One region of the Rhizobium sp. ERR 942 genome, then DNA from elsewhere that is predicted to be linked to it. Evidence: predicted binding sites of a transcription regulator. Region 1 holds the regulator's gene; each other region holds the start of a gene.
The links. Region 1 encodes PhoB, which activates phosphate uptake and scavenging genes when phosphate is short. Its sites were predicted from a motif close to TGTCATNNANCTGTCAT; they were not measured.

Region 1 (7,695 bases):
TCGGGGACCCGCTGAAGGACGACTTCCACTTCTGCGGCAATGACAGCCCGGATTCGTCGCCCTACTGCACCTATCATCAGCGCATGGCCTACCAGCCGGTGCATGACCGCCGTCGCAACAACGGCTGAAAGTTACCGCAAGACAAAGAGAAACGGGCCCCTCGAGGCCCGTTTTTCTATTTCCGCCGCTATTTAGAGCTTTTCAGGTTTTGACGGAAGCGTATCCGGCGTTGGCGAAGTAGTTGCTGCATTCGCTAGGCTCGATGGTTGTGACGAGGTGTCCGATGTAGCGCCAGGTGTCATCGATGGTTCGCTTCTGAGCCAAGCGCATCCAGTGCTTGATTTTGGCGAAGGCTTGTTCGATCGGATTAAGGTCAGGAGAATAGGGCGGCAGATACCAGAGCCGCGCACCAGCATCACGGATCATCTGCCGGATGGCGACTGATTTATGAGAGCCGAGGTTGTCCATCACGACGATATCGCCAGGTTGGAGCACGGGTAGGAGTTGCTGCTCGACATAGGCTCGAAAGCACTGGCCGTTGATCGGCCCGTCAAAGACACAGGGTGCGGCAAGCCGATCGCAGCGCAACGCGCCGAGGAAGGTCAAGGTGCGCCAGTGGCCGTGCGGGGCGAAGCTGCGCAGACGCTTGCCCCTCGGCCCCCAGCCTCGAAGCGGCGCCATGTTGGTCTTGATCCAGGTTTCATCGATGAAGACCAGCCGCTTTGGATCGAGACCAGTTTGCCAGGACCGCCAGCGCTGTCGCCGCCGCGCAATGTCGGCACGCGCCTGCTCAAGGGCGAATAGTGTTTTTTTTGAACCGTAGCCCCTCGCGTCGCAGGAATTGCCACACGGTGTCGTGGGATACCTTCACCCCTCGTGCGGCCAGCTCTTCCTTCAACCCATGCAGTGACAGATGCGGCGTTTGGCTGATCCGCTCCACGATAAACGCCCGGTACGGCTCCAGAACACGCTTGCGGTGACCGCCCATCTTCCCGGGCGCGACAGAGCCGCTCGAACGATACCGCTGCGACCATTTCACCGCCGAAGACACCGCAATACCGAACCGCGCCGCCACCGACCGGCAACTCTCACCGGCCTCGATCGCATCAACAACACGCTTGCGAAGATCATCGGAAAGGGGTCGAGTCATTCGATGCTGGCCTCCATTCCAGCCAGCATCTTGAATCACAAAACACCCAAAAACGGAATCCCTCCGATTCAGATAAATCGGAAACGCTCTAGTAACACCCGAGCGGCGAGCCGCTCAGGCTTCCATGGAATAGCCCGCGCCGCGAACGGTGCGGATGACATCCTGCATATTGGAGAAATTGAGCGCCTTGCGCAGGCGGCCGACATGGACGTCGACCGTGCGTTCGTCGACGTAAATATCGTGACCCCACACGCCGTCGAGCAGCTGCGAACGCGAGAAGACGCGCCCTGGCGAGGACATCAGGAACTCCAGCAGGCGGAATTCTGTCGGCCCCAGCCGGACTTCGCGGCTCTTGCGATGGACGCGATGGGTTTCGCGGTCCAGCTCGATATCGCCGCAACGCAGCACCGTGGAGAGAACCTCCGGGCGGGCACGCCGCAGCATCGCCTTGACGCGGGCCATCAGCTCCGGCGTCGAGAACGGCTTGACGACGTAATCGTCCGCGCCGGTCGAAAGTCCGCGCACGCGCTCGCTTTCCTCGCCGCGAGCCGTCAGCATGATGATCGGCAAGCGCTCCGTCTCCGGCCGCATACGCAGCCGGCGGCAGAGCTCGATGCCGGACACGCCGGGGAGCATCCAGTCGAGGATCAGGAGATCGGGGATGCGCTCCTGGAGACGCAGCTCGGCCTCATCACCTCTGAGGATCGTGTCGACCTCGAAGCCTTCGGCCTCAAGATTGTAGCGCAGCAGAACGCTAAGCGCTTCCTCGTCTTCTACAACAGCAACTCTCGGAACCATGCGCCTATGGTCTCCTTTCTTCGCTTCCAGATTATTCCGTCACTGCGCCGACGGTGTTGGCGGTATCGTCCTTCGGGCGCTCGCCTTCCGGCTGAGCACCGGTCGCCATGTAATAGATCGTCTCGGCGATGTTGGTGGCATGGTCGCCGATGCGCTCGATGTTCTTGGCGCAGAAGAGAAGATGCGTGCAGGTGGTGATGTTGCGCGGATCTTCCATCATGTAGGTCAGCATCTCGCGGAAGAGCGAGGTGTACATGGCGTCGATTTCCTCGTCGCGTTCGCGGATCGACACGGCCTTATCGGGCGAGCGGGTCGCGTAAACATCAAGAACTTCCTTGAGCTGGCTCAGTGCCAGTTCGGAGAGGTGTTCGATGCCACGAGCGAGACGACGCGGCACGCCCGTGCCCTGAACGGCGATGACGCGCTTTGCGGTATTCTTGCCGAGATCACCGACGCGCTCCAGATCGGAGGCGATGCGGATCGAGCCCATGATTTCGCGCAGGTCCGCTGCCATCGGCTGACGACGAGCGATGGTGACGATCGCCTTGTCACCAACTTCGCGCTCGGCATGGTCGAGAACGACGTCGTCGGAGATGACCTTCTGGGCCAGGGCCGCGTCGCTGTTGACGAGAGCGCGTACGCTGTCGCTAACCATCTGCTCGGCCAGGCCGCCCATTTCGGCAATGCGACGCGTCAGAAACTTCAGGTCTTCGTCATAGGCTGAGAGAATGTGAGTGGAGACCATTTTTCTATCCTCAAGTGAACTGTGTGAAAGGAGCCGCGCGCCTGCCATCATCAACCAAAACGGCCCATGATGTAATCCTGCGTGCGGAAATCGTCGGGATTGGTGAACATCTTATCGGTGTCGTTCTCCTCGACCAGGTGGCCGAGATGGAACATTGCGGTACGCTGCGAGACACGGGCGGCCTGCTGCATGGAATGCGTCACGATGACGATGGTAAAATTCTCCCGAAGCTCGTGGATGAGATCCTCGACCTTGGCGGTTGCGATCGGATCGAGCGCCGAGCACGGCTCATCCATCAGGATCACCTCCGGGCTGACAGCAACGGCGCGCGCGATGCAGAGGCGCTGCTGCTGGCCGCCCGACAGGCTCGTGCCGGCATCATGGAGCCGATCCTTCACCTCACCCCATAGACCGGCCTTCTGCAGACTGGTTTCGACGATATGCTCGAGATCGGCCTTTGAGCGATGCAGGCCATGGATGCGCGGGCCGTAGGCGACGTTCTCGTAGATCGACTTCGGAAACGGGTTGGGCTTCTGGAAGACCATGCCGACGCGGGCGCGCAATTCCACGACATCGATGCTGTCGTCGTAGACATCCTGATCGTCGAGCGTGATCTTGCCGGTGACGCGGCAGGTCTCGATCGTATCGTTCATGCGGTTGAGGCAGCGCAGAAAGGTGGACTTGCCGCAGCCGGAAGGGCCGATCAGAGCCGTGACCGTATTGGCGCGGATCTTCAGATTGACGTCGAAGAGCGCCCGCTTGTCGCCGTAGAACACAGAAACGTCCTGGCCGATCATCTTGTAAGGGATCGTCGTCATCTTCTTGGCCAAGGCTCTTTCGCTGGCAGCTTCCGTCATCATGTTCATTTCGTGCACCCTCCCTTACCAGCGCCGCTCGAAGCGGCGGCGCAGCAGGATGGCGCCGATGTTCATCGCGACGAGGAAGAAGAGGAGCACGATGATGGCGCCGGACGTCCTTTCGACGAAGGCCCGCTCGGCTTCGCTCGCCCACATATAGATCTGCACCGGCAGCGCCGTCGAGGGATCGAGCGGCGATGTCGGATAATTGGCAACGAAGGCGACCATGCCGATCAGAAGCAGTGGCGCGGTCTCTCCGAGCGCATGGGCAAGCCCTAGGATCGTGCCCGTCAGAATGCCAGGCATCGCGAGCGGCAAAACATGATGGAAGACCATCTGCATGCGCGATGCGCCAAGACCGAGCGCGGCGCTACGGATCGACGGCGGCACAGCACGCAAGGCGGAGCGCGTGGCGATGATGATCATCGGCAGCGTCATCAGGCTCAGTACAAGGCCGCCGACCAGCGATGCCGAGCGCGGCAGCCCCATCATGTTGATGAAGACCGAGAGACCCAACAGGCCATAAACGATCGAGGGGACGGCAGCGAGATTGTTGATGTTGACCTCGATCAGATCCGTCAGCCGGTTCTTCGGTGCGAACTCTTCCAGATAGATCGAGGCAGCAACGCCGACCGGCAAGGCAAGTACGAGAACGGTCAGCATCAGGTAGAGCGAGCCGATCAGCGCGACACCAAGCCCGGCCGCTTCGGGGCGGCTCGAATTGCCCGACAGAAAGAGACCGCTGTTGAAGGCCTTATGAAGCGCGCCGCTTTGGCTGAGTTGCTTCATCCATGCGACCTGGCGGTCGGAAATCTTGCGATCCTTCTCGCTGACGGTCAGATCGATCTGCCCCTTGTTGGCGGAATCGATGTTGGCGCTGGCCAGGAATGTGACGTTCTGTGTCGTCCCTATGAGAGAGGAGTTGGCAACGACTCTGTCGCGCAACACGATCCTGGCGCTGTCCGACATCATCGCCATGGCCTCGCGTACAAGCGTGCGATTGGCCGGATCGATGCCAAGCGCTTTCACCAACGCATCGCGCACCAGTACGGGGTAATTGGCAGCGATCAGCACCTTTGGATCGTTCATGCGCTTACCCGTCGGGTCGATTACCTTCTCGCTGAATTCGATCGGCAGGGTGATCGAAGTCTGGACAAAGGCGGTATAGCCTGTGCGGACCACGGTCGAGACCAGGATGATAAGGAAGACGAGACCGAAGATGACGGCGGTCATCCCATAGGCGCGAAAGCGACGCTCGGCGGCATAGCGCCGCTTAATGCCGATATCGCGGTGTACAGACGCACCCGGCGTCAGACCGCGCGGCATGTTGAGCTGAGAGGAAGATACGACGTCGCTCATTCGTATTGCTCCCTGTATCGACGGACAATGTAGAGCGCATAGACGTTGAGGCACAGCGTCAGGCAGAACAGTGTGATGCCGAGGGCGAAGGCGACGAGCGTCTGCGGCGAAGTGAACTCCAGATCGCCGGTCAGCTGATTGACGATCTTCACCGTGACCGTCGTCATCGGTTCGAAGGGATCGAGCTGCATGCGCGCGGCAACGCCTGCGGCCAGTACCACGATCATGGTTTCGCCGATCGCCCGCGACGCGGTCATCAGCAGCGCGCCGACGATGCCCGGAAGAGCCGCCGGCAGGAGCACGCGCTTGACCGTTTCCGACCGCGTGGCACCAAGCCCGAGCGAGCCGTCGCGCAGCGAGCGCGGCACAGCCATGATGATATCATCCGACAGCGACGAAACATAAGGGATGAGCATCACGCCCATGACAAAGCCAGCCGTCAAAACGCTCTGCGCCTCGATGAAGCTTCTGTAGTTTCCGGTCATCAGCCCGTCGATCTCGGCGGAGATATCGCGCAAGAAGGGGCCGACTGTGACAAGGGCGAAGAAGCCGTAGACGATCGTTGGAATGCCGGCCAGAACCTCCAGCATCGGCTTGGCGATGGAACGGACGCGAGCCGAGGCATATTCGGCCATGTAGATCGCCGCAAACAGACCAATGGGCACGGCGAAGAGCATGGCCACAAGCCCGATATAAATCGTGCCTGCCAGGAGCGGGATCAGACCGAAGGTGCCCGAGGTCTGCGCGCCGGCGCCGGTGAAGCGCGGGTCCCAGACGGTACCGAAGAAGAACTCGCTGGCCGGCACCATACTGAAGAAGCGCGCCGCTTCCGAAAGCATGGAAACGACGATGCCGACCGTTGTCAGCACCGCGATGGAGGAGGCAACGATCAGGGCTCCGAGGATGACCTGCTCGACCCGGTTGCGGGCGCGAAAACGCGGCGCAATCGCGTGAAGGCCATGGGCCGCGCAAAGCAACGACAGGACGATCGCCGCCGCCGCCATGACCATGCGGCTCAATTCGCGCATGCCATTATATCTATTCGCGGCCTCGATCATGTAGCCCGTGGGGCGTACGGCGAGTGGAACGCCCTTCTGCGCCAGCAGCAACTGAAGATCGGCCTTGCCGCCATCGACATCGGCAAGCTCCTGGCTATCGAGCATGCGCATGCCGCGGGCGATGCTGCGCACCATGCCGTAGCTGAGATTGAGCTCAGCCGGCGGCAGAGACTGAACCTCCTCGGGAAAGGATTTGGTCACCAGGCGGTCGATGACGATGGGACTGACGATCAGCCAGGCGCAGACGAGCGCCAGGGGCGGAAGTACCGCCCATATGGCGGCATAGGCACCGTGATAGCCGAGCCGGGAGTGCATGGACGAAGACCTGCCACCCGACAGCGCAGCCGCCCTCACCCGCCCCAGCACGAAAGCGGAGGCGCCGAAGACCGACAAGCAGAGCAGCAGCAGCGATACACTCATTCCCATTCCCCGGCGCCCCCCAGGGCAGCGGAAGGCCGCCCCGGTGCCCGACCCTTCAGCAGTCACATGATCTTCCCGCCCGCGAAATCCTTGCGGATCTGGTCGCGTTCAGCATCCGGCGCCGACACGAGGCCATATTCCGCCAGCGGGCCGTCCGGTCCGATCATCTGATCGCTCGTGAAGAAATCGACATATTCCTTGAGCCCCGGGACCACACCCAGATGGGCTTTCTTGACGTAGAAGAACAGCGGCCGCGATACCGGATAGGTGCCATCGGCGATCGTCTGGCCCGAGGGCACGATACCGCTGACGGTAGCGACCTTCAGCTTGTCGGCGTTGTTCTGGAAAAAATACAGGCCGAACACGCCGATGCCATGCTTGTTGGCATTGATGCGGGCCAAGGTCTCGGGATAGTCGCCATCGATATCGACTGCGGCGCCATCCTTGCGCACGGCAATGCATTTCTTCGCCTGCTGAGCGGCATCCGAGAATGCTGCCTTGATGACATCGGCCGCGCCGGAAGCCTTGCAGCCGGCAGCAAGCACCTTCTCTTCAAAAACTTCGCGCGTGCCATGCTTCTCGCCCGGAATATAGGCGGCGATTTCAAAATCCGGCAGCGATGGATTGATCTCAGACCACTTCTTATAAGGATTGGCGACGAGCTTGCCATCGACGACGACCTCGGCAGCAAGCGCCTTGTAGAGATCGACCGGTTCGAACCTGATATCCGGATTGCTTTTGTCGAAAGCAAAGACGATGCCGTCATAGCCGATCTTGACCTGCTGGATGTCAGCGACACCGGCAGCCTTGCAGGCTGCGACTTCGCTGTCCTTGATGGGACGCGACGAATTGGCGATGTCGATCGAATCCGTTCCCACACCCTTGCAGAATTCCTTCAGGCCGGCTCCGGAGCCGCCGGACTCGACCACCGGGGTCTTAAAGTTGGTGAAGGTCTCGCCGAAAGTTTCGGCCACGATCTTGGCATATGGGAATACGGTCGATGAACCGGCGATCTGAATTTGATCGCGAGCGGTTGCAGTGCCGGCAAGGGCAACCGATGCAACCAGCGCAAGAATGGATATTTTCAAAGCATTCACAACGAATCCCCCTGATGAGCTTTGAAGAGCGCCGAGGTGGAGGCCACATCCACTTTTTCAGCAGTCCATTCTTACTGGCGAAAACACCGCCCTTTTATGTCAGGCGAGTGAAACAATTATGACAGGCTATATGCCTGATATAATTTGGATAAATCGCCACCTAAACCGGGGCAGGTAGAGCTTGTCAGAAGCGAACCGTAAAGTCGGTTCC
Region 2 (7,695 bases), on a different contig from region 1:
GCGGCAAGAAGAAGGGATCGTGCCTGCCCCAGACCGCAAGCAGACGCGGCTTGTAGGTTCTGAAATAATTCTGGAAGGTCGGATAGAGCGCGACGTTGCTCTTGTAATCGCCGAAAAGATCGAGCTGCACCTTCTCCGAACCAGGTCGGGCCATATAGAGACTATCGAGCGAATAGCCGTCGGGAGAGACCTTCGAGGGGTCCGGGACACCATGCGTGTATTGCCACGCCGTCGCGTCCGGCTGAAGGAATGCCTTCAGGGCGTTACGATTTTCCTCGGAGGCTTCGCGCCAATAGGCTTGGATCGGATTCCAACCTTCGCTCAAGCCTTCTTCATAGGCATTGCCGTTCTGGGAGATGATCGCCGTGATCCGTTCCGGATGCTTCAACGCCAGTCGGAAGCCGGTCGGCGCACCATAATCGAAGACATAGACGGCATAACGGTCGAAGCCAACGACTTCCGTGAAACGGTCGATCGTCTCGGCGATGCTGTCGAATGTGTTGCTGCCCTTCGGCGCGTCGGATTGCCCGAAGCCGGGTAGATCTGGGGCGATGATGTGGTAGCGATCCGCCAGAAGCGGGATGAGATCGCGGAACATGTGGCTGGAAGTCGGGAAGCCATGCAGCAGCAGAAGCTTGTCCGCGCCGGCCGAGCCCGCTTCACGGTAGAAAACCTTGACATCTTCGATGTTGACGCTGCGATAGGTGATATCAGTCATGTTAAGCTCCTTTCGTAACCTATGAAAATCTATTTTTTAGGTTACCTCTCAGAATTCAAATGGTGCCGCGGACACACCTGCGTTGACACCGATATCGGCGACAGACGCCATCATTAGCGCGGACAACTCGACCCTCTGTAGTAGCATTGGCCTTCTCCCGCCAGTTGGAATAAATAACCTCTTTAATGACTCTGATATGGTTACTCTTCACATACGTAACTTGTCAAGAGGTTTTGGAAGGGTTATATAGTCGCTATGTTTTCGAGCGGCCTTTCAGTCCCCTGTCGGCCGGAATAAGGAGCAGTCGATGGACAGCCGTTCACCCGCCATCTTCGTTGGCGACACGCTGGGACTGGATTTCCTCAATTCGGTCGCAACGCCGGTGGATGTGCCGATCGACTGGATTGACGATGGAGAAGGTCTGCTGCGCTGGCTGGAACAGGCAGGCCTAGTGCCGCGGGAAACGCTTGCCGCCATGCGCAAGCAGGCGCTGCCGGGCGAACTCGACAAAGTCGCCGACCAGGCAAGAAGCCTGCGTGAGTGGTTCAGAACTTTCGTAAACTCCCACAGGGGAAAGCCGCTGGCATCAGAGGCCTTGAACGATCTGGAACCGCTGAACCGTCTGCTGGAACGCGATGAAGGTTTTAGCCGGATTGTCACAAGAAAGCCGGGCGAGGATCGCGAACTCTGCCTTCAGCCGATGCGGAAATGGCGCTCACCGGAATCGCTGCTATTACCGATCGGCGAAGCGCTGGGACGTTTCGTCTGCACGGAAGATTTTTCCGATGTGAAGGCCTGCGAGGGCCACGCATGCACCTTGATGTTCGTTGACCATACCCGCGGGCGCCGCAGACGCTGGTGCAGCATGGCGATGTGCGGCAATCGCTCCAAGCAGGCAGCCCATCGACATCGGCTCAAGCAGAGCTGACGCCAGTCCCGCAAAAAGACAGGCGTTTTGCTGGAAGCATGAATTACAGCTTGAAGCTAAGCCCAGCTCGCTCCTGCCCGATATCACCAGAGTCGAGCCGAGAACACCATTGGCTCAAGCCGGATCTTCCCTGTGAAGATCGTGAATGGCGACGGCATCATCGCTGAAGGGTGGCAGCAGCCAGTCGGTATGGCGCAGCGTGCGCTTGGTATCTTCAAGGCCCATGTCCCAATGCTCGCGCATCGACGTGCCGGAGAACTCATAGTCCTTGGCGTGACCTTCGTAGTTCTTGTGCTGATAGATCAGGTGCACGATATTGACGACGCCGGCATCGGAATAATCGGCAATTAGCTCTTCCTCTTCCGCGGTCAGCTGATCCTTCGGGACACGCTTTAGGGCGCCCAGGAGCTTCATCTTGAGCCCGTGGATGCGCTTGAAATTGTCGGTATTCTGCCGCGTGCGGCTCGAATACATGATGTCCTTGTGGCGCGAGAGCACGTCCGGCATGCTGCGCGGCAGGACGCCCCGGGCACTGAAGAGATCCACCTGGAAGACGAGCGAGCTGCGGTCCTCTTCCTGATCGAGCAGATATTGCAACGGCGTATTCGAAACGATGCCGCCGTCCCAGTAATATTCGCCTTCGATCCGGATGGACGGCAAGGCCGGCGGCAGGGCGCCGCTCGCCATGATATGCTCGGGGCCGATGCGCACTTTGTCGGTGTCGAAATAGACGAAATTACCGGTGCGGACATTCACCGCGCCGACGCTGAAACGCTTCTTGCCATCGTTCAGCACGTCGAAGTCGATCAGCATCTCCAGCGTCTTCTTGAGCTCTGCCGAGTCATAGAAGCTGGTTGCGCCCTCGGCTCCCGGCAGCTCGAACCATGGGTTGGGAAAGCGCGGCTTGAAGAAGCCAGGCTGGCCCATGGTCATCGTCATCCAGGAACTGGTGCGATTACGGATATCGCGGAAGAAATCGCCTTCCGGCGTATAGGCCCAGATCTTGCGGCCGGAAATGATCTGCCAGAACTGCTCCAGACGCTGCAACCGCCGGCCCGGCTCGTTGCCGGCGATGATCGCGGCATTGACTGCGCCGATGGAGACGCCCGAGAGCCAGGTCGGTTCGCATCCCGCTTCGGCAAGCGCCTGATAGACGCCGGCTTGATAGGCGCCGAGCGCACCGCCACCCTGGAAGACCAAGGCAACGCGATCATATTGCGCGGCTATTTCCGGGATGGTCGGCGCTGCCGCCTTGATATTTCGTTCGAGCACGATCCGTCTCCAGTATGGTCTAACAATAAGGCTTTCGGCTACCTGCGCTCGGCGAGATAGTCGTGAACGACTTCGCCTAGCCCGAGCGTCAGATCGGCGGTAAAATGAACCGCCGAAACCACTTCCAGCACGGGCAGTCGCGCGACGTCGGCCATGACATGCGGCCGAAGATCGAGGGCAGCCGGCGAAGTCCAGGCTTCCTTGATGGTGATATCGGTCAGATAGTAACGCACCAGCTCGCAGATACGCGGGGTCGCATCGACATGCGGCACAATCTTGATCAGGAAATTCGGTTCCGAGAGAGCTGATAGAAGCGGTACCTGGTCGATCGGCTTGTGTTTGTAACCCATCGTGCCCGTGGCGCAGAGAACGCTGCCGTAATGCAGCGTGCCGACGATGACTTCGCCTTCGTTGACGATCTTCGGATTGGCAAGCTTCTTCGGAAAGCCCCAGATCTCGCGGCCGCCGGTGATCGGCGCATCGTCATCAAGATACATGGAGTGGACATAGCCACCCTTTTGTCCGCGATAGGTCACGGGGATGACCTGTCCGGTCTCGGTGTAATCACCAAAGCCAGTGGAATCGGGCATGCGGATGAATTCGTATTTCACCAGCGGCTCGTCGATTTCGAGCGGCGCCGGGACGACCGCTTCAAGCGCCTCGCGCGTGGTGCGGTAGGTGATGATGATATATTCGCGATCGAAGAACCGATAAGGCCCTGGAGGATAGGAAGGATTGGTCAGTGGCATCGCATAGGCATGCTTGAGAATGTCTTCGACCTTCATCGTATTGTCCGTCGTTGGAGGAAATCGCCGGGCGCCAGAGCGAAAACTTGCACGGTTGCATGACAGTGAAGTGTCAGCCAATGATTGGCAGCGCCGCGAGGCAAAACCGCGCTGTTATCAAAGCGACATATCAGGCTGGCAGTGTGCGCTCATCTTGAGCATTTCCCTCTACCCAACCATGTCATAGAGATTGCAGGAGTTGCATCATGGGTTCGTTGACTTCGAAGAATGCACTGGTCACCGGTTCGACGAGCGGTATCGGGCTTGCGATCGCCCGCGCCTTTGCCGCCGAGGGCGCGAACATCACGATCAACGGCCTTGGGGACGCCGATGCGATCGAAAAGGAGCGCGCGGCGATCGAAGCCGATTTCGGCGTGAAGTGCCGCTATTCCGGCGCCAACATGATGAATGGCGAGGAAGTGACATCGATGGTGCGTGAGGCCGAGGAAGCCTTCGGCAGCCTCGACGTCCTAGTCAACAATGCCGGCATCCAGTTCGTCGCCCCGATCGAGGAGTTTCCCGACGACAAGTGGGAGGCGATTATCCGCATCAATCTACTTGCTGCCTTCTACGCCATCAAGGCCGCCATTCCCGGCATGAAGGCGCGCAAATGGGGCCGCATCATCAATACGTCCTCGGCACATGCGCTGGTCGCCTCGCCTTTCAAATCGGCCTATGTTTCGGCCAAGCACGGCATTACCGGTCTCACCAAGACCATCGCCCTCGAAGCCGCTCAGAACGGCGTGACCGTCAACTCCATCGCGCCCGGCTATGTCTGGACGCCGCTCGTCGAAAAGCAGATCCCCGAGACCATGAAGGCGCGCAACATGACGGAAGAGCAGGTCAAGCATGACGTGCTGCTGGCCGCCCAGCCGACGAAGGAGTTCGTAACCGTCGACGAAGTAGCCGCTATCGCGGTGTTCCTGTGCAGTGACGCCGCAAAGCAGATTACCGGCACGACGCTTTCCGTCGATGGCGGCTGGACCGCCGAATAATACCGCAGCCATAGCCGGCACATGCTTGAGCACCGTGCCGGCTCTCAGCAGCCCAGGGCTGCAGCATCAACATGAAAATAGAGCAGGAGGCGCACAATGACCGACGAAACCCAGGACCCGCTCAGCCGTATCAAGGATGAGATCGTCGACAGCTTCGACGAAGAGCTGGAGATGCAGCTCGAAGAGGACCGGCTGGACGAACTGGTCGCAGAAGGCCTTATCAGCGAAGGTGAGGCGACGCTCGACCGCCGCGTCTATTTCCGCGAACTTTTCCGGCTTCAGCACGAGCTCGTGCGCCTGCAGGACTGGGTCCAATACAAGAAGCTGAAGGTCGTCGTGCTGTTTGAAGGCCGCGATTCCGCGGGCAAGGGCGGCGCCATCAAGCGCGTCACGCAGCGCCTCAATCCGCGCGTCTGCCGCGTCGTCGCATTGCCGGCACCGACCGAGCGCGAACGGCATCAATGGTACTTCCAGCGCTATACAGCGCACCTGCCGACCGCGGGCGAAATGGTGCTGTTCGACCGCAGCTGGTATAACCGCGCCGGCGTCGAACGCGTCATGGGCTTCTGCTCGCCGGAGGAATTGGAGGAGTTCTTCCGCTCCGTGCCGGATTTCGAGCGCATGCTGGTTCGCTCCGGCATCATCCTCATCAAATACTGGTTCTCGATCACCGATGAAGAGCAGGAATTCCGCTTCAACATGCGCATCCAGGATCCGCTGAAGCAGTGGAAACTGTCGCCGATGGACCTGCAGAGCCGCGTGCATTGGGAGGAATATACCAAGGCCAAGGAAGAGATGCTGGAGCGCACCCATATTCCGGAAGCGCCGTGGTGGGTCGTCCACGCCGTCGACAAGAAGAAGGCGCGCCTCAACTGCATCGCCCACCTTCTGAGCCAGATCCCTTACGAAAGCGTACCGAAACCGGAAATCGTGCTGCCGGAACGTATGCGCAATGCCGACTATCACCGTACGCCGGTGCCGCCGGAAATGTATGTGCCGGAAATCTACTGATCAGGATCAATGAGGGGTCCGCCTCCGGCAGGCCCCTCTGATAGATTACTTGAAAAACAAAATCCCTGTCACTCCGCCACCAGCAGGCGAGGCCGGCTCAAGGTCAGGCTGAACGATAGGCCCATTCGGACATGGCGCCCAAACCCAGCCGCTGCAAAAGTTCATAGGCAACACGCCGATTGATGGGATTGTGCAGCCTGAGGACTTTCGAGCCAAGAAAATCCATCTCCGTATGCTCGAACGGCAGGAGATGCCGTGCTCTGCCAAGCGCGGCTCGATAGAGCCCATGAAAATCCCGGCGGCAGACATAGGTCTTGTACTTCGTCATGCAAAAGGCGACAAAGCTATCGCTGTTCCTGCGCAGAAAATCCGAAACGCCGACCGTCACCTCCGGCCAGGCCGGATTGAACGTATCGTCGAAGGCGATGATGCCGTGATCGGCCAGTACGCTCTTCGCCAACCGGCTATCGGCAACGATGTGGCGAAGCAAATGCCCTCCATCGATACTGAAAAAACGAACCTGCCCAACCTTGTCGATGATGGCCTGTGGATCGAGCTCGGTGCTGTCACCCGTTATGACGAGATCCTCATCAACGGGAATGCCCAGTGATTTTCCGTTGTCGAGGAAGCGTTGATATTGCGCACCATCCGCTTCTATGTCGAAAAGGTCGATCGCAAGCACGTTGTCATCGGGTGCGCTGATCTTGCGCAGCAAAAAATAGGACCGCCCGTAGTAAACCCCGATTTCGGCGAGGCCGCCATAAAGTTTCTCCTGCCTTTGCTTTTCGATCAAAGACAGGAAGACAAGCGCATCCGGCGGATCGATGTAACCATCGATTTTCTGAAGATCGCTAAACACAAATTTTCGAACGCCCGATTTCAAATGTAAACCTCACTGGTTTTCTTCATGCATTTCGCCTCCGAGCTTGCTCATCGATTGGAACCGGTCGATCAAGAAACGCCCCGTTTCTGCCACGACTGCGGCAGCGAAGCCGGAAGCTCTCGAAAATTGGGACGACACGGCCTCAAGGCGAGCACCGCTCACGAATATTGCGGCCTTTCTGTCGTATTCCGGATAGCCATGCGCGAGTTGGATAGTCCGGCCCATATTAGGATCAATGCCGAAACCACATCGCAGATGATGACGAATAGCGAGCCGGCATCCTAAGTGATGTATAATGTGAGTCTAAAATTCATATCATCGGCCGAGGAGACCGTCATGACTGCGCCGCATCCGTCCAAAACGCATATCGGCAACCATGCGCTGCATCCCGAAACTCAGATGCTGAATTACGGCTATGACCCGGAATTGTCCGAGGGCGCGGTCAAGCCGCCTGTTTTCCTGACCTCCACCTTCGTCTTCAAATCGGCCGAGGACGGACGCGATTTCTTCAATTATATCTCCGGCCGCACCGAGCCGCCGGCGGGCACTGGCGTCGGGCTCGTCTACTCACGCTTCAACCACCCGAACAGCGAAATCGTCGAGGATCGCCTCGCCGTCTATGAAAAGGCAGAAAGCGGCGCGCTGTTTTCCTCCGGCATGTCGGCCATCGCAACAACCCTTCTCACCTTCGCGCGACCGGGCGATGCGATCCTGCATTCGCAGCCGCTTTATGGCGGTACGGAAACGCTGGTCGCCAAGACATTCCTCAATCTCGGAGTAGCCGCCGTCGGCTTCGCCGATGGCGTCAACGAAGGCTCGGTGACGGCAGCTGCCGAGGAAGCGATGACCAAAGGCCGTGTCTCGGTCATTCTGGTGGAAACACCGGCCAACCCCACGAACAGTCTCGTCGATATCGCCATGATCCGCCGCATTGCCGATGCGATCGGCAAGAGGCAGGGACACACGCCGATCATCGCCTGCGACAATACGCTGCTCGGCCCGGTCTTTCAGCGGCCGATCGAGCACGGGGCCGATATCTCCCTCTATTCGCTGACCAAATATGTTGGCGGCCATTCCGATCTGATCGCCGGCGCCGCCCTCGG
Region 3 (7,695 bases), on a different contig from region 1:
CGAACCGTCTCTTCCGGCCATCTGGTTGCCGTCTGATACAGCAAGCCGGTCGACCGGAAGGTCCTTCGTCATCACCAACAGGCGCCACCATCGGCGAAACCGCGTTTCATCCCCGCGCAGTTAAAGACGCTCTTGCAAAAGCGCGCCGTGTTGATTAAACGATTAATCAAGGAAACCGGAGCGCGCTCTTGGAGAGTCAGACACGCCCTACCTCGATTCGGGAAATCGCAACCAAGCTGGGTGTCTCCACGGCAACGGTCTCGAATGCCCTGCGCGGTACGGGCCGGGTGTCATCAGCCCTTGCGGAGCAGATTCGCCTGGAAGCGGACAGGCTCGGCTATGTGCCTGACCATGCGGCCCGCGCTCTGCGCACCGGCAAGAGCAATACGGTCGGCCTGCTGGTTCCGAATATCGGCCAACCCTTGTTTCCCGCTTTTGCCCAGGCCATCGAGCGAGCCGCCAAGCGGCGCGGTCTTGCCGTTCTCATCGGCGATAGTCAGGGCGACCCGCAGCAGCAGGAATTCGAAATCAGGACCATGATCGCCCGCGGCGTCGATGCACTGATCGTGATACCGACGCGCGGCACGACCATTGCGCCCACGGATGTCCCGGTGCCGGTCGCCGTCATCGACAGCGCCGCCACGGTCGGCAACATCGCTGCCAGCGATCATCGTCAAGGCGGGCGCCTGATCGCACGCCACTTGGTCGATCTCGGTCATGACAGCATCCTTATCCTCGCCGGCCCGGAAAATTCGCTGGTGGCGCGCGAGCGCGTCGAAGGAATGCGCGAAGTCTTCCGCCAGGCCGGCGTCGAACCCGCATTGCGACACAGCGATGCGACGTTCGAGGCCGGCAGCGCTCTCGGCCGCGAGCTCGATCTGCGGCATTTTACGGCCTGTGCCGCCGCCTATGATGCGCTCGCCGTCGGCTTTGCCATAACCGTCAAGGACAGGGGCTTCAGCATTCCGGAAGACATATCGCTCACCGGCTTTGATGATCTGATGTGGGCTCAAATCGTCTCTCCACCACTCACGACCGTCCGGCAGGATCTGGAAGCCGTGGCAAACCATGCCCTCGCCTTCGTCGCCGGAGAAATCGACATCAGCGGAATATTCCCGACGGAACTCGTCTTGCGGCAATCCACCGCGCGCCCGTCCGCCTTTGCCAAGGGAGGCAGACATGCCGAATGAACCCCACGACCTCCATTCATCCGAGCTGCGCGACCGCGCCGTCCGGGCGGCATTGGGCCTTGAGCCGTTCGATGTGCTGATTGCCGGCGGAACGCTCGTCGATGTCGCGACCTCGGAAATGAGGCCGGCCGATATCGGCCTTGTCGGCCCCTTGATCGCAAGCGTCCATGCCTTGGGGACAAGGAAGGACGCCAAGCAGACCATCGACGCTTTAGGACGCTTCATCGCGCCCGGATTTATCGACACGCATATGCACGTCGAAAGCTCGATGGTGACGCCAAGGCGATACGCCGAAACGGTTGTTCCCCAGGGCACGACGACGGTCTGCTGGGACCCGCATGAAATCGGCAACGTCGCTGGCCTCGACGGTATTCGGTGGGCGCTCGAAGAAACACGGCAATTGCCGCTGCGCTTCCTGACCCTGGCGCCATCCTGCGTCCCCTCGGCACCCGGCCTTGAGCTTGCCGGTGAGGAATTCCGCTCAGGCGAAATGACAACCATGCTCAGCTGGCCGGAGATTTCCGGTGTCGCCGAAGTGATGAACATGCGAGGGGTCCTTGAGCGCAGCGAGCCGATGCGCGGCATCCTTGAGGCCGGACTTGCGAGCGGCAAGCGCGTCTGCGGCCATGCCCGCGGACTGGAAGGTGCGGAATTGCAGGCCTTTGCCTCCGCGGGGATTCAATCCGATCACGAGCTCACCTCGGCCGAGGACTTGCTGGCGAAATTGCGGGCGGGCCTTACCATCGAGTTGCGCGGCTCCCATGACTATGTTCTGCCCGGCGTCGTCGACGTGCTGAAAAAACTGCCGCATCTGCCGCAAACGCTGACGATCTGCACCGATGACGTCTTCCCCGACGACCTCGTGAATGAGGGAGCAATGTCATCCGTTCTCAGACGCCTGATCGGCTATGGAATGAAGCCGATCGATGCCATCCGCGCCGCCACGCTCAACGCCGCCATGTGGCTGAACCGCCATGATCTGGGACTGGTGGCACCCGGCCGCCGCGCCGACATCGTCATCCTCTCCGATCTCGAAAAGATCGCGGTCGACCGCGTCTTCGCATCTGGACGTGAGGTCGGAAGAAGCGGCAGCCTCGTTGGAACCAGCGAGTGCACGCCCTCGGATGCCTATCGCAACACCGTAAGGCTTGAGAAGCTTTCCGCCACCGATTTCAAGATCGAGCTGCCGGGCATGACTGAAGCTCGCGTCAACACGATTGTCAGCCCACGATTCACGAAATGGGGAGAGGCAATCGTCAAAGTCGAAAATGACAAGCTCGTTCTGCCTGACAATATGCTGCTGATGGCTGTTATTCACCGCCACGGAAGAAAAGAGCCGACACCCGTCATCGGCATCCTGGAAGACTGGGGTCACTGGAGCGGCGCGCTTGCGACGACGATATCGCATGACAGCCATAACCTCACCGTCTTCGGCCGCGACCCCGCGGATATGGCTGCGGCGGCCAATGCCGTCATCGAAGCGGGCGGCGGCATGGCGACGGCGGCCGATGGCGAGGTGACGGCGGTGCTTCCCCTGCCCGTCTGCGGCTTGCTGTCGGATGCGCCCGCAAAGGAGGTGGCCGACGATTTCGCTAGGTTGCGCGCCGCGGCCGATGCAATCGCCGACTGGATGCCGCCCATTCGCACCTTCAAGGCGGTCGTCGGAGCAAGCCTTGCCTGCAACCCCGGCCCGCATGTCACCGATCTCGGGCTGACCGACGGAACCACCCAGGACATCAGACCGCTTCTGGCTTCAAGCCAAAATTGAGGTCACCAGCCAAACGGCGGCATTTGCCGACTTAGGAGATATAGACAATGACCTCAACTACGAATGTCGGGCAGCCGGGTGATACGTCAGAGCCGCGGTGGAAAACCTTTTTTCGCATGGGCGAGCGTAAGGCCAATACGAAGACGGAAATCATTGCCGGGATGACGTCCTTCCTGGCAGCGGCCTATCTCCTCGTCGTGATCCCTTCCCTGCTTTCCGCCGGTGGCATCGACCGCGCCGCCGCAACGACGGCAACCATCCTCGTCATCATCGGCGCGACCCTGTTCATGGCGCTTTATGCCAATATGCCCTTCGTGGTGGGACCTGGCATTGGCGGCTCGGTTCTGGTGGGGCCGACGATGGCAGCCGTGGAGCATATTCCCTGGCAGACTGGCCTTGCCATCTCCTTCTGGTCGAGCGTCGTCTTCGTTCTGCTGACCGTCCTCGGTGTACGCCAGGTCATTGCCCGCATGGTTCCAGCCCAGATCAAGCTCGGACTGGGTGCGGCGATCGGATTGTTCATCGCGCTTCTCGGCTTCAAGAATGCAGGTCTCGTCGATGTCAACGCCAAGAGCCACGCGCTCATGCTCGGTTCGTTCAACTCGGGACAGGCGATCATTGCCGTCTTCGGCATCTTCCTCGCCGTCTTCCTGCGCGGGCGCAAAGTGCCGGGGCCGATCCTCTGGGCGATCCTGGGCAGCACTCTGCTCGGCATTCCGCTCGGCGTGACCAAGGTGCCCGCCGCATTCTTCGGAGTGCCGCACGGCATCTCTGAGATCGGCCTTCAGCTCGATTTCCTTGGTGCGCTGAAGATAGACTATTTCCCCTATCTCTTCGCCTTCTTCGCATCCGAATTCTTCTCGACCCTGGGCACGACGCTCGCCGTTGGCGCCAAGGCCGGCCTGGTCGATGAGGAAGGCAACATGGCGGACCTGGGCAAGCCGTTCCTCGTCGATTCGATTGCCGCTACGATCAGTCCGCTGCTCGGCATTCCCTCCGCCACGGCGCTGGTCGAGAGCGCGACAGGCGCGGAAGCCGGCGGACGCACCGGTTTTGCTTCACTTGCGACCGCAGCCCTTTTCGCGCTCACTTTGCTTTTTACGCCGATCGCGCTGATGATCCCGGCGGCCGCCACGGCACCCGCCCTGATCCTCGTCGGCATGTCGATGTTCAGCGCGCTGAAGCGTGTCGACCTGGAGAATTTCTCCGACGGCCTCTCCGCCCTGATGATGGTCCTTCTGACCCTTGTCTCCAACAGCTTTGGAACCGGCATCGCCGGAGGACTGCTGTTCTACGTCATCGTCAAGGTCTTATCGGGAGAAGCAAGGCAGGTGTCTATCGGCATGTATCTTCTCGCCATCCCGCTTGCCTATTATTTCTGGACCGTGGCCGCTCACTGAGCGGCCACAAATCCATAAGTTGTGCACCCGCGATCCGGCATGAAACGGCGGGCCGGCGACGTGACCGGCGGTGGCCATCAATACGGTTTGGGACGTCCTCTATTCTGTCACATCCATGTCATGAAATGCGCCGACACCTCATCCCAGATCAAGAGCGGGTATCGACATGGATTATTTCAGACGTTTCAACTTTCTGTTCGCAACGCCAACCTTCGACAATGAGGACCTGGAAGGCGCCCGCTATAATCAGATCGTCGAGGAGATCGAACGCTCAGGTTTCGAGGTGGTGCGCGCGCGCAATCTCGAAGATGCCGAGATCGCCGTGCAAACCGACGCGGCCATCGGCTGCATGCTGGTGGACTGGGGCAAGAAGGGCCTCGAAGGCAAGACGGCCGCCCTCATCAACCTCATGCGCCGGCGCGGCCTGGAATTCCCGATCATCCTCCTGATCCGCCGCAAGCGCTTCGAGGATGTGCCGGTCGAAGTCCTCGATTTCATCGACGGCTACGTCTTCCTCTCCGAGGAAACGCCCGCGTTCATCGCGAAAAGCCTCATCAGCCGGCTGAAGCAATATGCCGAGACGCTGAAGACGCCGTTCTTCGGCGCGCTGGTCGATTATGCCGAGGAGGGCAACCATCTCTGGACTTGTCCCGGGCACAATGGCGGCATCTTCTACAGCCGCAGCCCCATCGGCCGGGTCTTCATGGAGCATCTCGGCGAAGCGGTGTTCCGCGACGACCTCGACAACTCGGTTCTCGATCTCGGCGACCTTCTGACCCACGAGGGACCGGCTCTCGCCGCACAGAAGGAAGCGGCCAAGATCTTCGGCGCCGAGAAGACCTATTTCGTGCTGAACGGCACCTCCACGTCCAACAAAGTCGCGCTCTCGGCCCTCGTCACCGACGGCGATCTCGTGCTGTTCGATCGCAACAATCACAAGGCCGCCCATCACGGCGCGCTAATGATCTCGGGCGGCATTCCGATCTACCTGCCGACCAGACGCAATCTCTATGGCCTGATCGGTCCGATGGATTTCGCCACCATGGACGAGGACGCGCTGCGCGAGCGCATTCGCACCCATCCGCTGGTAAAAGATCCGGAAGCCTACAAGAAGCCGCGTCCGTTCCGCGTCGCGGTCGTGGAGCAATGCACCTATGACGGCACCATCCACAATGCCGAGATGATCCTAAAGCGCATCGGACATCTGTGCGACTACATCCTTTTCGACGAGGCATGGGCGGGCTTCATGAAGTTTCACCCGCTTTATGCCGGGCGCTTTGCCATGGGCCTTTCGGACCTCGGCCCCGATGCACCCGGGATCATCGCCACGCAGTCGACCCACAAGCAACTCGCAAGCTTTTCGCAGGCCTCGCAGATCCACATGAAGGACAGGCACATCACCGGCCAGAAACGCCGCGTGGAACACCGTCGCTTCAACGAAAGCTTCATGCAGCACGCCTCGACCTCGCCCTTCTATCCGTTGTTTGCCTCGCTCGACGTCGGCGCGCAGATGATGAAGGGCCGTTCGGGCGAAGTGCTTTGGGACGACACGATCCGCCTCGGCATCGAACTGCGCAAGAAAATCCGCGCCGTACGGCGCGAATTCGAGGAGAAGGAACATCGTCCCGAACGCCGCTGGTTCTTCGAGCCCTTCGTGCCGGATCGGGTCGCGATTCCTGATGTGGCAAGCCCCGGCGCTGTGCACGATGTGCCTTGGGAGAGCGTCGCGACCGATCAGCTCGCCACCAATCCCGCCTTCTGGCACCTGACACCCGATGCGGCATGGCACGGCTTTTCCAGCATGGAGCCGGGTTTCGCCATGACGGATCCGAACAAGCTCACCCTGCTTACCCCCGGCTTTGATCGAGCGACTGGAAAATATACGGACCACGGCATTCCAGCGCCCATCGTTGCGCAATATCTGCGCGAAAACCGGATCGTCGCGGAAAAGAACGACCTCAATTCGCTGCTCTTCCTGCTCACACCCGGTGTCGAAGCCAGCAAGGCCGGCACCCTGATCAGCGGCCTTGTCGCCTTCAAGAAGCTTCATGACGACAACGCGCTGCTGGAAGAGGCCATTCCGGAATTCTACCGCCGCCGTCCCGGCCGCTATGCGGGCGTGCGCCTGCGGGATCTTTGCGCCGACATGCACAATTTCTTTCGCCAGGCCGATGTCAGCGCCCTGCAGACGAAGCAATTTTCCGCAGAACACCTGCCGCCGATCGCCATGTCGCCGCACGATGCCGCGCGCTGCCTGGTGCGCAACGATGTCGACTATCTGCCGATCGACGCCATTGCCGGCCGCATCGCGACGACACCCTTCGTCGTCTATCCCCCGGGGATTGCAACCATCGTGCCCGGCGAGCGCCTGACGGAACAGGCAAAGCCCATGATCGACTATCTCAAAATGTTCGAAACCTGCTTCAACACCTTCCCCGGCTTCGAGGTGGAGATCCAGGGCCTCTATCGCGAGATCGATGCATCCGGCAAAATCCGGCTCTATACCTACGTTGTCGCGGAATAGGCTTGGAAATTCAGGTTCGGACATGAAGCAGGATAAAACAATCATCGTTCGCCCATCCCGGGAGAGCGACGTCGATGCCATGCTGGCTATCTATCGCCGTCATATTCACCGCGGGGTCGAAGCCGGGGTCGATGATAGCGACACGCCGCAGCCGGACGATCTGCGCGAACGGCGCAAGAATTTGAAGGACCGCCGCTTTCCGCATGTCGTCGCGATCGAGGGTGAAAAGGTCGTCGGCTATGCCTATGTGGTGCTGTTCCGCAAGCGCCCGGCCTATCGCTATACCGTCAAGCATTCGATCTATGTGCATCACGACCATGTCGGCCAGGGTGTCGGAAGCCTGCTCATGCGCGGACTGATCGACGCCTGCGCGGCGGCCGGCTTCCGACAGATGATCGGCTATATCGACGCGGACAACGTCGCTTCGCTCGCCCTGCACGAACGCTTCGGCTTCGTTCGCGTCGGCCTGCTGCCGGCTGTTGCCTATCGCTACGGCCGCTGGGCCGATACCGTGATGGTCCAGCGCTCGCTCGGTCCCGGCTCAACCACGCAGCCGCCTCCGCCGCCGCTCTCCACCCGCTGAAGCAGAAGGACCTGTTGTCGGTCGTAACACAACTCCGTGCTTAGACTGGATGCCGCATCGGGGCCGGCAGGAAGCCCAAAACAAAATCTATGACCTTCGACGAGGACATTTCGCAGGGCTTGAGGGTGAGGCTTGCTGCGGAGAGCATATAGAGATTGAAACTGACGACATCGGTCCCGCCAAGCTCCTCGCCATAGAGCCAGATCCGTTTGCCGTCGGCCGATCGCTTG
Region 4 (7,695 bases), on a different contig from region 1:
TTGCAAAAGTCTCGCGCGCGGCCGCCCAACATCTTTCCTACTGGATCAGCAAGCCCGACATCTCGACCCGCCACACGCTGATCCGTGCTGCGACCCAGCTCGACACGATCGCCTCGGCGGCATTGAACCACGTCGATTACCTTCGCCAAAAGCGAACCGCCTGAAAGCGTCAGGCACTCTCGGTATCCGCTGCCGGGAGCGCCCCAGCCGATATCCGCTTGCGCCGTGCCGAGCCGAGCACGACGCTCTGCACGCGGCGCGTAAGCGGCTTCTCGATACCTCTGAAGAGCGCCAGGGCAAGCAGGGCAGCAGCGAGCGTCGAGAAGCCAGCGAACAAACCAAGCGGCAGAGCCCCTCCGATCACTTTCGCCCAAATGGCTCGCATGGGTCGCAGGATAAAGGGATGGGCGAGGTAGAGGCTATAGGAGGCATCTCCCAAAGCGACACTCCAGAGTACAGGTCTCTTATGAGGCAAAACAGGACCGATTGCGGCCGCAAGAACGAACAGAGCCGCAGGCAAACCGCTTCGCAGGAATTGCGGCAAGGCCGCATCGTTCCAAAGCGTGGAGACATGAACGAAGCCAAGAAGCCCTATGGCCACGAGCCCGAACGCAATACCCTTGCCGATCCTCACGCCGCTGCGGAAAATCAGAGCGACATAGACGCCAAACAGGAACTCCAGAATGATCGGGCTCGTCCAGAATGCTATCTGGACATGGCTGGGGTCAACGAGATTTCCGACGAGCGCCATGCCGACCATGAGCACCGACAGCCAGATGACCCCCACCCTTATCGGCAAAAGGAGCGCCAGTGCGAAGAACACATAGAACAGCATCTCGTAATTCAGAGTCCAGCCAAGCGCGAGCACCGGCCTGATCTCCCCCACGCCACGCCCGGACGGAATGAAGAAATAGGAGGCGAGAACATGGGATATGGAGCCGACGGGAACGACGAGCAGCGAGGGTGCCGCGAGCGCGCCAAGCAACATGATACTCGTCAAAAGCCAATAGAGGGGGACGACACGAGCGCAACGCCGTAAAAAAAAATGCAGCGGAGCGCCGCTCTTGCCGAACTCCGATGCTGCAGTGTGGGTCATGATGAAGCCGGAAAGAACGAAGAAGATGTCGACGCCGAAACCGAGATTCCAGGCAGAGCCATCGACCGCTGCACGTCCTGTCGCTGCTGCAAGGATCTCTGTTTCGTGCAGAGCATGGGCGATGACCACGGAAGAGGCTGCGAGCGCGCGCAGCACCTGAAGGTTCAAGAGCATATGAGCGGATTTGCCGGCGTTGCCGCCCGCATCTCGTCCCTCAGGTATTTCCTTATAAAACCTCACCGGAAAGCTCAGCGAATATTGCCCTAGATCTCCATTTGGTATCCACGACAATATAATAACTCGTCGCCGCATGCATAAATCGGCAGCCCTGCTTTAGATTATAGTTATTCTTCAGTTAATATTTCAGACGTTAGGCAGGATAAGCCGTCGCCAGGATGATATGTGCCTGAATTTTAGCAGCAACTTCGCCGCTACCGTGTCTGGCTTCGATTGCGGCGGCGACATAGTCGGTCGCAGCCTGCAGCTTCTCCGCTTCTCTGGCTTCGATTTCGTTACGGAGCAGAGTTCCCTGACAATAAGCTACGGCCGGAACGCGCGGCGAAGATGCCCGGCTTTGCTCGGCCCTCGTTTCAATCGCAATTTCGGAGAAACCAGCGTTCTCGAGATCGCCGCGAATCCGATCCACATCGTGATAGCCATGCGGAGTGCGCGCCAGAAAGCGTGGCGGATCGTTGGGAAAAATCCGGGCAAGCGCGTTCGTGACATCATCCGCGAATATGTTCTCTTCGATGCGGTCCCAGACGTTGAAGAGGAAATGTCCACCGGGCTTCAGAACGCGCTTTGCCTGGCGGTAGGCCGAGATACGGTCCGGAAAAAACATGGCGCCGAACTGGCAAAAGACGAGATCGAAAGATGCATTTTTGAAGGGCAACGACTGGGCATCCGCCTGCTGCCATGTGATGCGGCTGTCGGGAGCCTGCCGCGAAGCGGCGTAATCGAGCATCGGCTGGTTGAGGTCGGTGACGACGTAATTTGCGCCGGGGGATAATTTCGGCGCCAATGCGCGGGTGACAACGCCGGTGCCTGCAGCGATTTCCAACACTGCGTCGGGCCGCAAGGACGCTGCTCGCTGGGCTATATCTGCCGCGTAAGGCTCGAAAATCAACGGCACCATATGGCGGTCGTAATTTTCCGGAATCGAGCCAGCGAATAGCTTGTCTGCCTCCAACATCGCATCACCCGCTGCGCGCCTGAGAAAGCCCGATACTAGCATATCGCAGCAGACGCGTCATTCAGGCTCTGAAGAGACCCAATCGCGCGGAACCGGTCTATTCAGCCCGCGTCACCGCGCGCAAGCACGTCCAGAAGCTGGCTGGTGTTGTCGATGGAGAATTGCACGCGCTCGCCCGGCCAGACGGATTCCGAATAGGAAATCGGCGTGCCCTTGAGATCGACGTCCACCTTTCTCGACACAGCCACCGGCTGAGACATGGACTGGCAGAGCTGTTTCGCCTCTTCGCTTGTCGGCAGACGGACGACGATATCCGTGCGCAGGCGGATATAGTCGGGGATACCGTATTCGGCCAGAATGACGGTGACGCTTCGCCCGCTGCGCCGCGCCTCGTTGAAACCTGGAAAACGGCGCACCGGATAGTAAGCATGCGAATAGTTGATCGGCTCCTCGTCGGCAAAGCCGCGGCGGACAATATGATAAACCGGCTCACCAAGTGGAAGCCGCAAAGCCTCTGCGATCAATTCCGAAGCCGGGACAACCTCCTCATGAATGGCCTGACCGAGCGGTTCTCTGCCTTGATCGAGCAGGTTCTGGGAAAAGCGCGTGCGTTCGGACAGGCGATAATCGAGGCGACTATCCCTGACGAAGGTTCCGCGCCCCTGCTCGACCAGCACGAGCCCCCGGCTTTCGAGACGGGAAATGGCGCGCCGTATGGTGTGCCGTCCGACGCCGAAACGTTCCATCAGGTCGGATTCCGTCGGAAGCTGCGCCTTTGGTGACAGGCGACCGGTCAGGATATCCTCCGCAATATCGCTCTCGACCTGTTGCCATTGCCCGTGCAGCAATTTCTTCTCCATGCCTGCCTTCCGAATTCAACCATGTCATTCGAATGTCATATATCGGCTACAGCATCGATTTTCAATCTGTGCCCGATATCGGAAATCCAACAAACAGCGGCCAAAGTCAATTTTTACCCTCGAGCTTTAGCGCTTCGCCACGCTTCTCTTCATATGGGTGTCATCCGCCGTCGCTAGGTAAATATCCGAATGTTTTATCAATCATTCGGATATTGAGGATAAGATGATAGGACTTAATCGTCGTCTATTTATCGCGGGCACGACCGCAGTCATCAGCACATCGATCGCTTTGACCGGCAAGGCCCGGTCCGCCGACGCGGCTATCGAGATTTCGAGCACCTGGGGCTCCGACAAGCCGTTCCAGAAGGTTGTCGACGCTTTTAATGCTAAGCAGCTCGGCATAACCGTTACCAACCGTTTCGACGGCGACTATGAGGCCGTGACCGCCAAGGCGGTCGCGAGCGTCGCCGCCGGCCGTCCGCCGGCCATGATGATCACCGGCTGGAAGTTCGGCTATTTCGCCAAGCGCACGCTCGGCGCCCGCGACCTTCGCGAGATCAATTCCGCAAAGGCAGAGGCAATCCTCGCCAATTTCCGCCCGTCGGTCCTACCGCTGGTCACCATCGACGGCGCCGTCATCGGTCTTCCCTGGGCGATGTCGACGCCGATCACCTATATCAACAGCGACATGTGGAGGGCTGCCGGCCTCGATCCCAATCTGCCGGAAACGCCTGATACCAAGTGGCTCTACGAAAGCGCCCGCAAGCTCGATGCGGCCCTGAAAGGCAAGCATCCGACCTATCGCTCGCCGATCTCCCTCTCCAACAACGAATGGACGAGCCAGTCCTTCATCCAGAATGCCGGCGGCTTCATCATCGATCCCGATGGCAAGTTAGCCCTAAACAGCGCGGAAGCCATCGCCGGCATGACCGAATATTGCGCCCCGGCCCATGAAGGGCTTTGGCTGCCCGTCAGCGACAAGGAGCAGACGGCCGCGTTCCAGTCCGGCGCACTTGCGATTTGCACGACCAGCTCGACCGCCGCCGTCACCTTCCCCTTCGGTGCGGCAAAGGCTGTCACGACCAAATTCCCGGGGCTTCCGGGACATCAGCGCAAGATGAACAGCGGCGGCAATTTCCTTGCCATTTACACGCGCAACAAGGAACAGGCGGAGGCCGCTCTAGCCTTCCTCGAATTCTGCGCATCGAAGGAAGGCCAGACGCTTTGGTCTCAGACCGGCTACCTCAACACGTCGACGCACGACATTCCGCTCATCAACGAGTTCATGAAGCCGGCGGCGGCTCAGCTCGGCGATGGCCTGACCGCAGAGACGATCTGGCCCGGCAAGCGCGGCCTCGAAGGACAGGCCGTGTGGCGCAAGTGGGTCTCGCGTATGCTGCTCAAGGAAACGACGGTTGCCGACGGTATCAAGGGCGCTCATGACGAGCTTGCTGGGCTGATTTCGGCATAGGTTCGCATCATGCCATTTCGTCTTCGATCGCTGGCCCCCTACCTCTTCGTGGGGCCAGCCGTTTTTTCCGTGGCGATATTCCTCTATGGCCCGCTGATAGCGTCGATGTTGTTATCGGTGGTCGACTGGAATCTGCTGTCGGCAGACATCCGCTTTGTCGGCGTCGATAACTACGCGTCCATCTTCGACAATTCAGATTTCCGCATGGCGGCCTGGAATACGCTGCTTTACTGCGTCGTTCTCATCCCGGCCGAGATCGTCATCCCACTAATCTTTGCGGTCATGCTGCATTCGGTGCGCAAGAATCCGCTGCAAGGGCTTTATCGCGGCAGCCTGTTCCTGCCGACGATCGTCGCCTATTCAGTAGCAGGCGTTGCCTGGTCTTGGCTTTTCAATCCGGTCAACGGTCTCTTCAACGAGGTGCTCGGCCATTTCGGCTTTCCACCGTCGCGCTGGCATACGGATCCGAACCTTGCGCTCCTCTGTGTCAGCCTCGTCACCTTCTGGAAGACCTTCGGCCTCAACATGCTTTTGTGGCTGGCAGCGCTCGCGAACCTGCCGCATCAGCTGCGTGAGGCGTCTGAGCTCGACGGTGCAGGTTCGACGCGGCATTTCTTCGACATAAGCCTGCCGCTGATGACGCCGACGGCCTTTTTCATCAGTGTCACGACCTTCTTCCATGTGCTTGACGACATTGTCGGCGTCATCGATGTGCTGACCCATGGCGGACCGGCGGGCAGAAGCTCGAGCCTTCTCTATTTCCTGTGGCAGCAGGGTCTGTTGTTCTTCCAGTTCGGGCCGGCAAGCGCCGTTGCCGTCATCATCATCGTTCTCGTGCTCGCCATCACCTGGCTGCAGTTCCGCGTCAGCGAGAAGCGGGTGCACTACAGATGAGCGATATCGGTCACAAGCTTCACAGATTGCTGCTCCATGTCGTGCTCATGGCAATCTGCATCGTCACCGTGTTTCCGCTCGTCTGGATGGTGACGGCGGCCTTCACGCCAAACGACATGATCATGGCGAGAGCGGTGCGTTTCTGGCCGGAAAATCCGACGCTTTCGAATTTCGCTATCGCCGCAAGCCGTCATCCGATCTGGATGTGGCTTTGGAATTCCATGCTGACCGCCACCCTGATCACCGCCGGAAAGCTCGCTCTCTCCGTGCCTGCCGGCTTTGCCTTCGGGCGACTCGAATTCAAGGGGAGGCAGCCGCTGTTCTGGTTCGTTATCGCCACCATGTCCTTTCCAAACGTGCTGGCGATCATTCCGACCTATATCGCCGTGGTGAAGCTCCAGGCCTTCAACACCTATGGCGCGATGATCATCCCATCGATCCCCTATATCGGCTTCTATGTCTTCTACATGCGGCAGGCTTTCCGGTCGCTTCCCGCTTCGATATTCGAGGCGGCACGCATGGATGGAAGCGGATTGTGGCGGCAATTCATCGAGATCGGCATCCCCAATGTCATTCCGGCAATATCCGCCCTTTCGGTGATTTCCTTCATGGGGGCCTGGAACATCTATCTCTGGGGTCAGCTCGTACTCGATGATGCCTCCAAGAAGACGCTGACGACGGGTATTGCCGCCTTCGCCGATTTGGAGGGCGCCGAGCGGGCCTGGGGACCACTGATGGCAACAAGCCTGTTGTCGATCGTCCCCGTTCTCTTGATCTTCCTGCTGGCGCAGCGTTTCATCGTCGATGCGCTGGCACCAGGCATTGATGACAGATAGGCGGATGCATGCCCCGAGTAATCGTAATCGGATCGGTAAACCACGATCGCATATGGCAGCTGGATGCACCGCTGGTTCCGGGCGGACGCATACAATTTTCGTCCCGGACGACCCGCCTCGGCGGCGGCGCCTTTTATACCGGCCTGCAATTGCTGGAATTGGGAGCGGACGTCGCGATCGTTTCGAGGCTGATGCAGGACGAACAAGGGCAAACCGCATTGCGATCCCTTTCCTCGAGCGGCTTCCATACCGAATACATCATGATGGCACCCGGAGAGACGGCACCGCTGGAAATTTTCCTTGAGCCGAGTGGAGAGCGGACGATCCTCGCACCGACCGGGCGATCTCAGCAGCTGACGGCAGCCGGCAAACTGTCGGGTGCAGGCGTCTATATCAACGCGCTCGCGCTCGACGAAAGCCTCGTCGAACAGATCGGCGCGCAGCCGCTCGTCCTCTCGCAATTTCCGTTGCGGCCGGCAACGCCGCGACCGGCAGACTATGTCATCTCCTCGCGCGACGATATTCCGGATGATCTCAATCTCGCCTGGCAGAGGGCCGGCCAAATCGCCGGTTCGCGCCTGAAGATGCTCGTGCTCACCGACGGCACGCGCCCGATTACGCTGTTTGACGGCTTGCAGGCGGTAGAAGTCGAACCGGCTACAAAGGTCGACACGACCGATACCATTGGTGCCGGCGACCGTTTCGCCGGTTCTTTCCTGTTCGCCTTGCTGCAGGGGCAGGCACCGGCGGCCGCTGCACGGGAAGCAAGCCGCATCACGGCGGAATGGCTGCGCCGGCGCAGCGCCTAGGGAATTCGCGGCACCCCGAAAATCTCTTCGAGCAAGACAAAATGCCATAGACAATTCATTCGAATGACTATAGTAATCATTCGAATATTTTAGAGCCCCATTCCCCGAACAAATCCTGATGCCCGAGGAAAAGATGATGACTGAGGAGAAGACTGGTAACCCGGTCAACGCATCCTATACGCATGCGCAGGCACTGGACATTCTCGCCGCAAGCCGCCCGGCGCACATCAAGGCTGCGGCCGAAAAGGTGCTCGACACCCTCGGCGAGGTCGATGTCGTCGTGAACCGTACCGGTCTTGCCATGCTGCCGCTGATCGATACCGTTCGCAGCACCGCCTTCCATCTCGGCGAAGTTCTGGTGTCCGAAGCGCATATCCGCGTGCCGGATCGCGCCGTGGAAGGCTATGGCGCACTGGTCGGCCGGGATCTCGAACACGCCATGGGAATGGCTGTGATCGACGCAGCGATCGCTGCCAATCATCAGGCCGCTCTCATCCTTGAGCTCCTAAATGCCGAACGGCGCCATCAGGAAGAGGA

Region 2: a site for PhoB is predicted at 3,763-3,779, ahead of FBZ97_RS10290 (acetoacetate decarboxylase). Genes of this name have one in related genera too.
Region 3: a site for PhoB is predicted at 4,464-4,480, ahead of FBZ97_RS29975 (Orn/Lys/Arg decarboxylase N-terminal domain-containing protein). Genes of this name have one in related genera too.
Region 4: a site for PhoB is predicted at 3,171-3,187, ahead of phnF (phosphonate metabolism transcriptional regulator PhnF). Genes of this name have one in related genera too.

What each region holds. Positions count from the first base shown of each region.
Region 1 covers NZ_VIUA01000006.1:217,997-225,691, reverse strand. The annotation lists gene FBZ97_RS24415 (GcrA family cell cycle regulator) at 1-128, shown strand, start outside; one part of gene FBZ97_RS24410 (IS630 family transposase) at 202-813, opposite strand; one part of gene FBZ97_RS24410 (IS630 family transposase) at 815-1,150, opposite strand; gene phoB (phosphate regulon transcriptional regulator PhoB) at 1,265-1,948, opposite strand; gene phoU (phosphate signaling complex protein PhoU) at 1,980-2,693, opposite strand; gene pstB (phosphate ABC transporter ATP-binding protein PstB) at 2,744-3,559, opposite strand; gene pstA (phosphate ABC transporter permease PstA) at 3,575-4,876, opposite strand; gene pstC (phosphate ABC transporter permease subunit PstC) at 4,906-6,387, opposite strand; gene FBZ97_RS24380 (substrate-binding domain-containing protein) at 6,450-7,484, opposite strand; gene phoR (phosphate regulon sensor histidine kinase PhoR) at 7,669-7,695, opposite strand, start outside.
Region 2 covers NZ_VIUA01000002.1:747,174-754,868, forward strand. The annotation lists gene FBZ97_RS10275 (alpha/beta hydrolase) at 1-718, opposite strand, end outside; gene FBZ97_RS10280 (ABATE domain-containing protein) at 1,026-1,646, shown strand; gene FBZ97_RS10285 (patatin-like phospholipase family protein) at 1,761-2,918, opposite strand; gene FBZ97_RS10290 (acetoacetate decarboxylase) at 2,957-3,703, opposite strand; gene FBZ97_RS10295 (3-hydroxybutyrate dehydrogenase) at 3,910-4,698, shown strand; gene ppk2 (polyphosphate kinase 2) at 4,795-5,709, shown strand; gene FBZ97_RS10305 (class I SAM-dependent methyltransferase) at 5,813-6,592, opposite strand; gene FBZ97_RS10310 (cystathionine gamma-synthase family protein) at 6,929-7,695, shown strand, end outside.
Region 3 covers NZ_VIUA01000009.1:224,490-232,184, forward strand. The annotation lists gene FBZ97_RS29955 (ABC transporter ATP-binding protein) at 1-36, shown strand, start outside; gene FBZ97_RS29960 (LacI family DNA-binding transcriptional regulator) at 189-1,190, shown strand; gene FBZ97_RS29965 (adenine deaminase C-terminal domain-containing protein) at 1,180-2,958, shown strand; gene FBZ97_RS29970 (NCS2 family permease) at 3,006-4,358, shown strand; gene FBZ97_RS29975 (Orn/Lys/Arg decarboxylase N-terminal domain-containing protein) at 4,525-6,882, shown strand; gene FBZ97_RS29980 (GNAT family N-acetyltransferase) at 6,905-7,465, shown strand; gene FBZ97_RS29985 (hypothetical protein) at 7,506-7,695, opposite strand, start outside.
Region 4 covers NZ_VIUA01000002.1:954,164-961,858, reverse strand. The annotation lists gene FBZ97_RS11310 (FUSC family protein) at 1-164, shown strand, start outside; gene FBZ97_RS11305 (acyltransferase) at 170-1,336, opposite strand; gene FBZ97_RS11300 (class I SAM-dependent methyltransferase) at 1,467-2,288, opposite strand; gene phnF (phosphonate metabolism transcriptional regulator PhnF) at 2,390-3,148, opposite strand; gene FBZ97_RS11290 (extracellular solute-binding protein) at 3,372-4,619, shown strand; gene FBZ97_RS34705 (sugar ABC transporter permease) at 4,629-5,513, shown strand; gene FBZ97_RS11280 (carbohydrate ABC transporter permease) at 5,510-6,349, shown strand; gene FBZ97_RS11275 (PfkB family carbohydrate kinase) at 6,358-7,158, shown strand; gene FBZ97_RS11270 (phosphonate C-P lyase system protein PhnG) at 7,295-7,695, shown strand, end outside.